Regions from separate parts of the Paenibacillus sp. IITD108 genome, predicted to be linked through region 3. Evidence: predicted binding sites of a transcription regulator. Region 3 holds the regulator's gene; each other region holds the start of a gene.
The links. The regulator LexA, encoded in region 3, represses DNA repair genes until DNA is damaged. The targets are predictions, from matches to a motif close to CGAACATATGTTCG.

Region 1 (4,294 bases), on a different contig from region 3:
GAGCTGGCCGGCTCGCAGCGGCATAATTCCCGATCATACATTTTAATATCTAGCTGCGGCCCTTCTCCCTGCATCGCAGATAATAAAAACTTTTTGCTTCCGCCCCAATTATACCAGTTTCCCTGCTGTTCCAGCTGAGCTGCGATCGTAAGCTTAGGCGCTTCCTGACCTGCCGTTAAAATTTTATGCACAGCACTTCCTGCAGGCTTTAAATCGGAAACAGGCAGAAATAATACACCTATCTCATAGGGCATACTGCTTTCCGCTTTAACCGTCTCAGGCACTGGAGCTGCGGGCTTGGCAGAATTATAGTAATACGTCATGTATAGCCCTGCCAACAACAGTGGAACAGCCAGCAGAACAGCTTTTTTTATTTTCTTTTTGCGTTTTTGCTTTTTATCCCACAGCTTCAGCTGCTGTAATTGATATTCTGCTATAGGATGGCTTTCCTGCTCAAAGGCATCATATACTTCTCCCGCCTGGATAAAGCAGTAATTTGCTTTGCCTTCCTTGCCGGCCTGCAAGTAGTGCTTGCCTAGCAAATACCAGCCCATTTGATTATCAGGATTCTCCTTTACAAATTGCTTCAAATAAAGAGTATCCGCCAAATTGTCCATCATCTTCCTCCTTTTAAAGGTCTGATACTGTATATATCGGTTCTTTTTCGTTACATTTACATCTGTTATTGATTTTATATAAAAAAAAGATTTGTACCGGCACATAGCGCCTTTACAAATCTTTGTTCATGTATATAAAAGCCTTGCAGGAAAGCTGAATTAGCCTTCCATATCGAATGGCTCGTCTGCAATTTTGATCGAATCAGTTGGACAGCCATCTAATGCATCAAACATATCCTCGTGCATATCTTCTGGAATCTCAGTAACGCCACGATTGCAATCATTTTTATATATAACTTCAGCAATCCCTTCATCGTCGTAATCGTAAATGTCAGGCGCTGTAGCTCCGCATGCTCCGCAAGCAATACAAGTATCCTTCTCTACCCAAGTGTACTTAGCCATGGTGCTTCCCCTCCTATAAATATGACAAAATTCGCTATTTCAATGTAACGGAATGAACGGCTCTTCCGAAAGAGCAATTCCTCCAGAAATCACATTTGATGAAAGCTTCATTCATCAATATATAACAAATCATCATCCTTTTGCAAGGAAGTTCCTCGTATTCGCTTATTTCTAATTAATGCCGAAGGATCATTGCTCAGCATTCCTGCTGTCAGAACAGCATCCTCGCCAAATTTGTCACGCAGCTTATCCATCGCCTTTGTCAATGCTTGCTTGCGCGGCTGCTCTTCATAATTGAACAAATCAAGCTGCACAGCCGTTTCCCCCGCTTTGCTTAAATTTTGCAAGGTAACGCCAAGCAATCGGATCGGATCGCCAAGCTTCCAATGCTTGTCAAACAGCGCGCACGCTTCCTTGTAAATAATATCGGCCTCTTGGGTCGGTACCGGCAGCGTATGCGATCTCGTAATCGTCGTCATATCAGGCCTGCGAATCGTAATTTGAATAGTAGAGGCAATGAGCTGCTGGCGCCGCAGCCGTCTGCCTGTCTGATCGGAAAGATTCAAAAATATTCGACATACTTCTGCTCTTTCCGTCACATCCTTCGGTAAAGTTGTCGTATGTCCGATTGATTTATTCGGCTCCGCTGCTGCATGTACAGGTGAATGATCAATACCGTGCGCTGCCGACTTCATCCAGGCTCCAGCCACTCCAAATTGCTTGGTCAGCATCGTCTCATCAGCGGCAGCCAGTTGCCCGATTGTCCAAATGTTGAGTTTTTCAAGCTTTTGCGCAGTTTTGGAGCCAATGCCGAATAAAACCCGGCAAGGCCGGTCCCATAGCAGCTGCGGCACATCCCTTAACCGCAGTATCGTAATGCCATTCGGCTTCTTCATATCCGATGCCATCTTGGCCAGCAGCTTGTTGGGCGCAAGGCCAATCGAACAGGGCAATGACCATTCCGACTGGATCCTTTGCTGAAGCGCTGCTGCGATATCAATCGGCGAGCCGAACAGCTTGGAGCCGGTTATATCCATATAGCATTCGTCGATCGAAACCCGTTCAATCTGCGGCGTATACTGCCTGGCAATCGCCATAAAGCCCTGAGAGTATTTTTTGTATAGTGTAAAATCAGGTTTAATAAGTATAAGCTCCGGGCATATTCGCAGAGCCTGCCGCACATTCATTCCTGTTTTAATGCCAAGCGCTCTAGCCTCATAAGAGCAGGTGACAATAATGCCTTTGCGCTGCTCGGCGCTGCCAGACACCGCTGTCGGCTTGCCTTCATACAGCTCAGGCTGCTCGGCGGCATGAACGGAGCAATAAAAAGCATTCATATCCAAATGAATGATGACTCTGCCCTTGCTCGGATACATTTGTTCTATATTTGTAAAGTTTTGGCCGCTCATGGCAGCTTCGACCTCCAGCATAAAATGCAAACATCTATTCTGCTTTTATCATAACGCAGTCTCTAAAAGAAGTCTAATAACGATAGCATTATGGCTGAAATTATTTTTTTATTTGCTAATAATCCTTATTTTCACTCTACTTTACAGGGATAAAGTGTTATAATATTAAATTATGATTTGTGGGTGAGTTAAGTGAAGGAGGCCTTTAAATTAATGAATGACCAAATCTTTATATTTGACACAACATTACGGGATGGCACGCAAGGTGAGGGCATAAGCCTCTCAGCCGATGACAAGCTAAAAATTGCCCAAAAGCTTGATGCGCTTGGGGTTCATTATATTGAAGGCGGAAATCCTGGCAGCAACAGTAAAGATATCGAATTTTTTCAGCGCGTCAAGGAGCTGAACCTTACTTCTAAAGTTACCGCTTTCGGCAGCACGCGCCGAAAGAACAGCATTGCTGAGCAAGACGCCAATTTGCAGCGCATTGTGGAGTCCGGCGTTAGAGCTTCCACCTTGGTTGGAAAAGCGTGGGATTTTCATGTGCATACAGCACTGCAAACTACACTCGAAGAAAATTTGGCAATGATTTACGATTCAATCGCGTTTTTAAAACGCAACGAGCTAGAAGCCATGTACGATGCGGAGCATTTCTTCGACGGATATAAAAACAATCCGGAATATGCGATCGCCGCACTCAAAAAAGCACAGGACGCCGGAGCGAACTGGCTCGTGCTATGCGATACAAATGGCGGCACGCTGCCAGGTGAGATTCACGAAATCGTATCGCGCGTTCGCGAGCAGCTCTCTGCGCCGATCGGCATCCATACGCATAATGACTGCGAGCTGGCCGTAGCCAATACGTTAGCAGCTATTCAAGCTGGCGCACGCCAGGTGCAAGGTACGATCAACGGCTATGGCGAGCGCTGCGGCAATGCTAATCTGTGCTCAATCATCCCTAACCTGCAGCTCAAAATGAACTACGAGTGCTTGCCGCCAGAAAAGCTGGCTACCCTTACAGGCACAGCAAGATATATTAGTGAAATTGCAAATGTCCATATGCCGGTTGGCCAAGCTTATGTCGGCAATGCAGCTTTTGCACATAAAGGCGGCATCCATGTATCCGCGATATTAAAGGATGCAAAAACATACGAGCATATCGCGCCTGAGCTAGTCGGAAACAAACAGCGCATTCTCGTTTCCGAGCTTGCAGGCCAAAGCAATATTATATCCAAAGCGATCGAGCTTGGATTAGATGTCAATACGAATAATGAAAAAACAAAGCAGATCATCGATCAAATCAAAGAGCTGGAGCATCAAGGCTATCAATTTGAAGGCGCGGACGCTTCGCTCGAGCTGCTGCTGAGAGAAGCCTTCGGAGAAGCAAAAGAGCTATTCTCCGTCGAATCCTTCAAAATGCATGTCGAACGCACAAATGGCAAAATGATTTCGGAAGCAATCGTCAAAATTAATGTTGACGGCCAGCAGGTATATACTGCAGCTGAAGGAAACGGGCCGGTCAATGCACTGGACAATGCGCTTCGCAAAGCTTTGGTTCAATTTTATCCAAATATTGAAAAAATCCATCTGTCCGATTACAAGGTTAGAGTTATCGATGAAAAGGATGCTACTGCCGCTAAAGTCAGAGTGCTTGTTGAATCAACTGGGCTTAACAATACATGGAGCACAGTCGGCGTATCCGGCAACGTTATCGAGGCAAGCTGGGAGGCGCTTGTTGACAGCATCCGCTATGCGCTGATCAATATGGAGAAGGTTGAGGGCGTTATCCAGGAATCAACGGATCGTCTTGGTTTGGTCAATCATTAAAGACGGGGGCGCTTGCCGAACCTTTATTGGTGAGGCAGC
Region 2 (4,294 bases), on a different contig from region 3:
ATGTAAAGCCGCTGTTTTCACGCATTTTGAAATTTGCCGGAATCGGCGAGTCCAATTTGGAGCATCGGCTTATCGACTTGATCGAAGCGCAAAAGGAAACGACGATTGCCCCGTATGCCAAAGAAGGCGAGGTTACAATACGCGTATCCGTCAAAGCGGATGACGAGGTTGAGGCTAATATAAAAATTAATGAAGCTGTAGAGCAAATTAAAGCACGTGTCGGAGAGCATTTATATGCTCAGCGAGACATTCCGATCGAGGTTACTGTTTTGGAGCTCCTTAGAGGCTCAGGAAGAACGCTGGCGAGCGCCGAGAGCTGCACTGGCGGTTTATTCTCAGAAATGATTACAAGCGTTCCTGGGAGCAGTGGAGAGTACGCAGGAGCAGCGGTTACCTACACGAATGCAATGAAGCATAAACTGCTCGGCATTCCGATGGAGGATTTGGAAGGGGAGCAGGCTGCAGGTGCTGTAAGCAAGAATACAGCACGAATGATGGCGGAGCGTATTCGCGAGCTGGCGGATGCCGACTTCGGCGTTTCATTTACCGGTGTTGCAGGCCCGTCTCAATCTGAAGGGAAAGAAGTTGGACTCGTTTATTATGCGATTGCAGAACGGGGAAAGGAAACAGTTGTCTACGAAGGCAAATTCAACGGCAATCGATCCATGGTAAGATTGCGTGCAGTCAATGCGGCGCTGTTCCGTTTGTGGCAAGCGCTCAGCGCTGCAAACTAGCTGCTGCGTCTAGTTTAGCTGATCATTGTTATTTTATTGGGGATCAGGTATACTTGAAATCAACTAGCGGAAGAACCGCAGCGACTCAGTCGCTGCGGTTTTTGTTATGTTCAAATATAGGAAAGTATAGCTTGTCACCTTGCTTCTGTTCCTATTTTTTATCGGTAAACCGTCTTAGAAAGTTAAAAGGTTAGGAAGGAGGGGATTCAGCGCATGTTACACCTGTTAAGCACAAATCGGCATATGACACATTCGTAAAGCATAAGAGACTGGTGCTAACGACGATATTGTTAATCGGCTCGCTTCACAGTTTCTAGGAGGCAATTTGGGTTAACTTTAACGAATCACAGTTAATTAGGCCCAATGTCCAAATTTGACTTAACTCGCTCCCCAATCTAAAGTGTTGCAGTGTTGCAGAATTGTGCGAACATGTGCCGTAGTTCAACTAAGTGGATTTTTGCGTATCTGGTTTGGTGTTTTTAGGTGAATATGCTGATCTAAAGAGAAGATATCAAGCTGTTGAAAAATAATTCTAACGAAGCTGACAAGCGCTAATTCAACGAAAACAGCTCATTTTAAATTGTAACGAAGATTAGCAGCTCTATGTGTGAATAATCCACGTTTTTAGCACCTTTTGACCTGAATAAGGCCGCATATGAGACTGTCGATTAATTGTGGATAAGGCAACAGGCAATAAGAAGGGGTGCCACTGCGATCAAGATTGGGATTCCGACCGCTGTTGTAGTCCAATTTTTCTTAATAAATAAACCCTGTTAAGGATAAAATTGGCCTACAAAGGCGGACGCTGCCGCTTCTCCATTCCCATTCTTGCTCTCCGTTTCCCCTTACTTATTGCTTTTTAATAGTTGCCCACAATTAATCGACAGTCTCCATATCTCCGTTAGATTTTTTAAAAGGGCTTTTTCCACGCAATAACGCTGCGGGGATTCGTTACATTTCCGAACTGTTTTTCAACAGCCTGAAAATATGTACTTAGTTTGAGGGGGGCTGAATTTGGGCTATATTTGCTTAATCTAACTGCATAAATCAGGCCGTTGAAAAACGCTAACGGAACTTAGGCACGCTATTGTATGGGAATCAGCTTATTCTAAAATCTAAAGGAACTGAGAAACCTTATTTACTCAAATCGCTACCTAAACGGGGAAAAGATCACCTATAGCGCTCCACAGTTCCGTTACAGTTTTAAAATACCTTTTTATTGCCAAATAGAGCCTCTCAGCTCCGTTACAACTCTAAACATATGGCATTACGACTTTTGCTCGGTTATTTAACTACTACAACGAATCGACGGCTTCCCGCTTGAATGAGAGAGGAGATGTCAGAACGCAATTTTCGAAGGGGGAGTTGCTTTTAACATTTACGAGGCACGACTGGCCTCAAGAAATAGTTACTTTACAGCAATTGATTGTTGAAGTTACATGTACGCAATAATCATTTGATGCTATTAACATTGGGGCGGGCTGTAAGATGAGCTGTGTTTATAAAGTTGGCTGTAGCGTTTGTTATAAGGGCTTGATTGCGCTCAAAATCAGCAGTTGAAAAAATATGCGAATGTGTGTTCGAAAAAAAGTGTTGGCAAGCAGCTGTAAAAGAGGTATTATACTAATATAATCGTTGAAGGATGTGAGTGTGTTGACGGATCGTCGCGCAGCGTTGGAGAATGCTCTTAAGCAAATTGAAAAGCAGTTTGGCAAAGGCTCTATTATGAAATTGGGTGAATCGACTCATATGCAGGTTGAAACCGTGCCTAGCGGTTCAATCGCTCTTGATATTGCACTTGGAATCGGCGGATTTCCCCGCGGTCGCATAATTGAAGTATACGGACCTGAATCTTCAGGTAAAACAACAGTTGCTCTTCACGCCATTGCAGAAGCGCAGCGCCTTGGCGGACAAGCAGCCTTTATCGATGCGGAACATGCGCTTGATCCTTCATATGCGAGCAAGCTTGGCGTGAACATTGATGAATTATTGCTTTCTCAGCCAGATACAGGCGAGCAGGCGCTCGAAATTGCTGAAGCGCTCGTTCGAAGCGGCGCTGTTGATGTTATCGTTATTGACTCGGTAGCTGCACTTGTGCCAAAGGCAGAGATTGAAGGCGATATGGGTGATTCCCATGTCGGATTGCAGGCGAGACTAATGTCTCAAGCCTTGCGTAAGCTTTCGGGAGCTATTTCTAAGTCCAAAACAATTGCAATTTTTATCAACCAGCTTCGCGAGAAGGTTGGCGTTATGTTCGGTAATCCGGAGACAACGCCTGGCGGAAGAGCGTTGAAATTTTACTCCAGTGTTCGCCTTGATGTAAGGCGCGTGGAAACATTGAAGCAAGGCAATGATATGGTAGGTAATCGTACTCGTATTAAAGTCGTTAAAAATAAAGTAGCTCCGCCATTCAAGCAGGCCGAAATCGACATTATGTACGGTGAAGGCATCTCGAAGGAAGGAAGCTTGATCGACATTGGCGTTGAGCTCGAAATTGTACAGAAGAGCGGAGCGTGGTTCTCCTATAGCGGTGAGCGCCTTGGCCAAGGCCGCGAAAATGCGAAGCAATTTTTGAAGGATAACAAAGCGCTAGCCGAGGAAATCGAAAAGCAAATTCGCGAGGCAAGCAATTTGTCGGCTGCAGCTGCCAAAGCAACCGTTTCTGAAGAGGAAGAAGAAGATTTCGATGAGTTTGAACTATAAGGAAATAATCAATTTTATTTAACTGCTATCAGCAGTATGAGATTGATTCAAGGTTTGATACATATTCATTCCTGCGCTTCGCCGGTCCTTGTGGACCGGCGAAGTTGTTTTATGCTATAAAAGTTTAAAGCATACGCTTATTTCAAAGAAGAAACTATGCGTCTGATGTCGGCAATAGGGACCGAAAACGTTATTTTTAAAACAGGGGGAAGTATTGCGATGAGCACGATGGAGCATAGCTATATGATTACATCTGTCAAGCTTGAAAAGCAGGGGAAGAAAAGATATTTATTGTACGCTGGCGGCGAAGAACCTATTTTGTCTGTGCATGAAGATATATGGATTAAATATCGCTTGATGAAAGGGCTGGAGCTGACGAAGGAGCAAGTGGAAGAAATCCAGGAGGCAGATCATAAGTATGCAGCCTATTCGCTTGCTATAGCTTATTTGGGAGCGAAGCCGAGAACGAAAAAGCAAATGTACAGCTACTTGCTGCGCAAGGAATTTGAAGAGCATCATATACAATATGCTATCGATCGTTTAGAAGAGGAACGAATTGTAGATGATGAGTTATATGCGAAGCAATTTGTACAGAGCAGGGTGAATTCTGCTTTGAAAGGCAGACACTTCATTATGAATGAGCTGCGGCAACGGGGCGTTTCCAAGGAAGCAAGCATGGAGGCGATTGCTGAGCTTGATTATGAAAGTGAATTGCAAGCTGCCAGTACGTTAGCAGATAAGAAATGGAGATCGTTAAAAGGCGAGTATGCTGACAGACGACGCAAGCTCCAATTGTTTATAATGCGCAGAGGCTTTCCTTCCGATATCGTTCGCGAAGTAATGAAAATGGAGCAATT
Region 3 (4,294 bases):
CGCCTTGCTATGTAGCGTGGTCCGCCAGCAATCGTTCGCCAATGATTCGTATTCCTGCATCGCGCGGTTTATCTACGCGTATTGAGCTGCGTAATCCTGATCCTGCTGCGAATCCGTATTTGGCGCTCGCTGTCATGCTAAAAGCCGGTCTCGATGGGATTGAAAACAAGCTGGCGCTTAAAGCTTCAACTGATTGCAATATTTATATTATGTCGGAAGAAGAACGGTTTGAGGCTGGCATTGAAAGCTTGCCGGCAGATTTGAAGGAAGCGCTCGACGAAATGATCAACAATGAAGTGATTGCAGATGCGCTGGGCGAGCATGCGTTAACCCATTTTTATGAGCTTAAAGCAATCGAATGGGATATTTATCGTACGCAGGTGCATCAGTGGGAGAGAGATCAGTATTTGACGCTATAAAGGTGAGGTTTGCATGAAGTTAGAATTTGGCGCTTAGGGGCTAGGTTTGTATGTAGCTAGAATTTGGCGCTTTAGAGGCTAGGTTTGTATGTAAGCAGAATATGGAGCTTTAAAGGCGAGGATGAATGAACGCTTTAATAGGCTAGGATTGCATGAAACTTAAATTTAAAGCGTCATAGCAAGCAGTAGTAACCTTATTGAGTTTTGCGGGCCTGCGGCATATGTGACTGGGGGAAATCGTTATTTACCTCTTAACGATGTCTGGGGGCTGGCGATACAGTGTGGATGAAGCACAAGAGTAGGCATAAAAATAGAAAAAACCAATTACTAGTGTCTGACTGTATACGAAATTTCAAATACATTTGGACGTTTTCGGGTAGCGCCTGACTATTCTGTATGAAATTTCATATACAATTGCGAAAATTAGGCCGTTCCTGCTAATTCTGTATGAAAACTCATATACAATTGCGAAAATTAGGCCGTTCCTGCTAATTCTGTATGAAAATTCATATACAATTGCGAAAATTAGGCCGTTCCTGCTAATTCTGTATGAAAATTCATATACAATTGCGAAAATTAGGCCGTTCCTGCTAATTCTGTATGAAATTTCATATACATTTGCGAATGTTGGGTCATTCCCGCTAATTCTGTATGAAAATTCATATACAATTGTGAAAATTAGGCCGTTCCTGCTGATTCTGTATGAAATTTCATATACAATTGCGAATGTTGGGTCATTCCCGCTAATTCTGTATGAAAATTCATATACATTCGCGAAAATTAGGTCGTTTCTGCTGATTCTGTATGAAATTTCATATACATTCGTTACTCAATGCTTAGTAGCTAATTTCATCGGTCAATTGAGGCTGGCGATAAGTGGGTAACAGAAGAAAAGATCAATTAGAAGATCAATTTAACAAAAAGAACGCTGATAGGCGTTGCCCTAAGGGCAGTGTTTTCCACTTAGAATCCCCAAAAAACCAAAATTTTTAAAACTGAGTACAGGAAATCAGGCCGTTGAAAAACGCTAACGGAACTGAGACACGCTATTGTACGGAAATCAGTTTATTCTAAAAGCTAACGGAACTGAGAAACCTTATTTACTCAAAATCACTACCTAATCGGGGAAAAGATCACCTATAGCGCTCCACAGTTCCGTTACAGTTTTAAAACCCCTTTTTTTGCTAAATAGAGCCTCTCAGTTCCGTTATAATTCTAAACAGATGGCATTACGACTTTTGCTCGGTTATTTAACTACTACAACGAATCGACGGCTTCCCGCTTATTGCTTTAGGTCTGTTATCCGGGCTATTAAGCTGCTGTGAAGCTTTTGCAACACGCTGAGAACGCTGATAGGCGTTCTTTTTGCTTGGTGAGAATAATATTTATCGATGCATCATGTACATTTTGTGGAAGTATCGGAGTATCAGATATGTATATTTGAGTTGTGAACATAGTGGTTGCTGCGATCTGGTGCATGATAGCCTGCAATGGATTGGGCGCAAAAGAAAGGCAGCTGCAAATGCGACGCATTTGCAGCTGCAATATCACTGATGGCCTATGATTAGGACATTGCTAATTCAGATCAGTAATTAGCAACATCCTTTGTTGCCCCATCCAAAACTGCATGTGATAATCACCAAGAGGATGAAAAGTACAAGGATCGCACCTGCGTTTGAAAAAGCTCCACCTACTGCTGACATAATGTTCTTCACCTCCCCAACTTGTGAATATGTTATAGGTTATGCACTATGGGGAGGAGTTGACTGGGTGTTAGTGGATTAATGCAAATCTCTAAATAGTCCTATGACTTTGCCTAAAATAGTTACGTGCTGGAGCCTGATAGGATCCATCGTCTCATTCTCCGGCTGGAGGCGAATATGATCCTTTTCTTTATAGAAGGTTTTCACGGTAGCTTCGTCGTCTTCGGTCATTGCAACGACAATCTCTCCGTTATTAGCAGTTTGCTGCTGGCGGACTATTACGAAATCGCCATTATGTATACCTGCTTCAATCATACTGTCACCGATTACATTAAGGATAAAAACATTGTTATCGCCTACAAAATGTGATGGCAGAGGGAAGTATTCCTCAATGTTCTCTGTAGCTGTAATCGGGATCCCTGCCGTTACTCGGCCTACAATAGGCACGTTCGCTACAGGAAGCGGGATGACGTTGCTCTCGGTGTCCTGATTCAATATTTCAATAGCGCGGGGCTTGGTCGGGTCACGGCGTATAAAACCCTTCTTCTCAAGCCGGTCCAAGTGTCCGTGAACGGTCGAGCTTGACAACAAACCTACTGCCTCGGCGATTTCGCGAACCGAAGGCGGATAACCTTTATCTCGTACTTCTTGCTTTATAAATTCAAGTATTGCATATTGTCGTTTGGAAATCTTGGACACGACGATCAACTCCAATCCTAATATTGTGTAAAATTATAACATAGAACCGCCGTTCGCACAAACATAGGTTCTCCGAACAAATATTCTTATTTTGTATTGACCCAAACGTCTGTTCGTGTTATTCTGATAACAGAACAAATGTTTGGGGTGCTGATAATGATGATGACAAATTTGAGTACATACAAATCTATTTATAATGATACAGTTAAGATTGAGCCAGTTAAGCAGAAGAAAGTGCTTTCCGGGAAAGGTTTTTACAAGAAAGTTGTTATGAGTACAGTGATTTTAATGATTTTATTTACATGCTTTAAGCTGATCGGGACTAATGCTACGACCAATTCTTCTGCAGAGCCGCAAGCCGGTGAACAGGTTATAGTCGTTCAGTCCGGAGATACGCTATGGAGCATTGCTAAGCAATATATAGATGAATCTGACGATGTTCGATATATGATTTTTAAAATTCAAAGCCGTAACGTTTTACAATCATCGCATATTGTTCCGGGACAGAAGCTCATTATTCCAAAATTAAAATCATAGTTGAGAAGAAGGAGTGTTGGCTTCGGCTTACTAATTAGTTTCCTTTTAAATATTTACATTAGCATGGACTGCTCAAATTTTTGATTTGAGCAGTTTTTTTATTTTTAATGTTTCTCATTCAGAACTAATCAGCACTCACTTTTAGTGAAGAACTTGACAACACATCTCTACAAGTGCAAAGTAAGAAGTGATAATTAATTGTTTGAGAGGATGGGGCAAGCAGTAATGGATATTGATCAATTAATAGCTAGAATTAATGAGTTATCTCGCAAAAGCAAAACATCAGGTTTAACGAATGAGGAGATTGCAGAGAGAGACGAGTTAAGAAAGCGATATTTGAATAATTTCAAAAGAAACTTCAAGCAGCAGCTTGACAGTATCAAGTATGTTGAGGATGAAGAGGATTTAAAACACTGATTCTGTACGGCAATATATAACATATATAAGGAGCTGGAACTGGATGAAGTATAAATTATTGGGCAGAAGCGGGCTTGCTGTTTCGGAGCTTTGCCTCGGCACGATGACTTTTGGCAATACAACTTCAGAGAGCGAATCGATTGAAATGATTGAGCGGTTTGTTGAACAGGGCGGTAATTTTCTAGATACAGCTAATGTATATGTTGGAGGCAAGTCTGAAGAAATTGTAGGAAAAGCCATGAAGAACAAACGTTCGGATATTGTGTTGGCAACTAAGGTGCGGATGAGTACTTCAGATGATATCAATGGCTCTGGACTTTCGCGTAAACATATTATGGACAGTGTTGAGGCAAGCTTAAAGCGCCTGCAAACTGATTATATTGACCTATACCAAGTTCATACTTGGGACGCTGCCACGCCAATAGAAGAGACACTGCGCGCGTTAGATGACTTAGTTTCATCTGGCAAGGTAAGATATATTGGCTGCTCTAATTTTTATTCCTGGCAGCTGATGAAGTC

Region 1: V1L65_RS20465 (DNA polymerase IV) is a predicted target of LexA. The motif match lies at 2,456-2,469, and genes of this name have one in related genera.
Region 2: recA (recombinase RecA) is a predicted target of LexA. The motif match lies at 2,304-2,317, and genes of this name have one in related genera.

Annotation. Positions count from the first base shown of each region.
Region 1 covers NZ_JAZHCT010000025.1:87,360-91,653, forward strand. The annotation lists gene V1L65_RS20455 (L,D-transpeptidase family protein) at 1-620, opposite strand, end outside; gene V1L65_RS20460 (ferredoxin) at 777-1,019, opposite strand; gene V1L65_RS20465 (DNA polymerase IV) at 1,127-2,449, opposite strand; gene cimA (citramalate synthase) at 2,642-4,255, shown strand.
Region 2 covers NZ_JAZHCT010000005.1:126,657-130,950, reverse strand. The annotation lists gene V1L65_RS06055 (competence/damage-inducible protein A) at 1-734, shown strand, start outside; gene recA (recombinase RecA) at 2,388-3,437, shown strand; gene V1L65_RS06045 (regulatory protein RecX) at 3,603-4,294, shown strand, end outside.
Region 3 covers NZ_JAZHCT010000012.1:136,163-140,456, reverse strand. The annotation lists gene glnA (type I glutamate--ammonia ligase) at 1-419, shown strand, start outside; gene V1L65_RS13105 (YjcZ family sporulation protein) at 2,012-2,122, opposite strand; gene lexA (transcriptional repressor LexA) at 2,201-2,821, opposite strand; gene yneA (cell division suppressor protein YneA) at 2,993-3,358, shown strand; gene V1L65_RS13090 (DUF896 domain-containing protein) at 3,569-3,775, shown strand; gene V1L65_RS13085 (aldo/keto reductase) at 3,819-4,294, shown strand, end outside.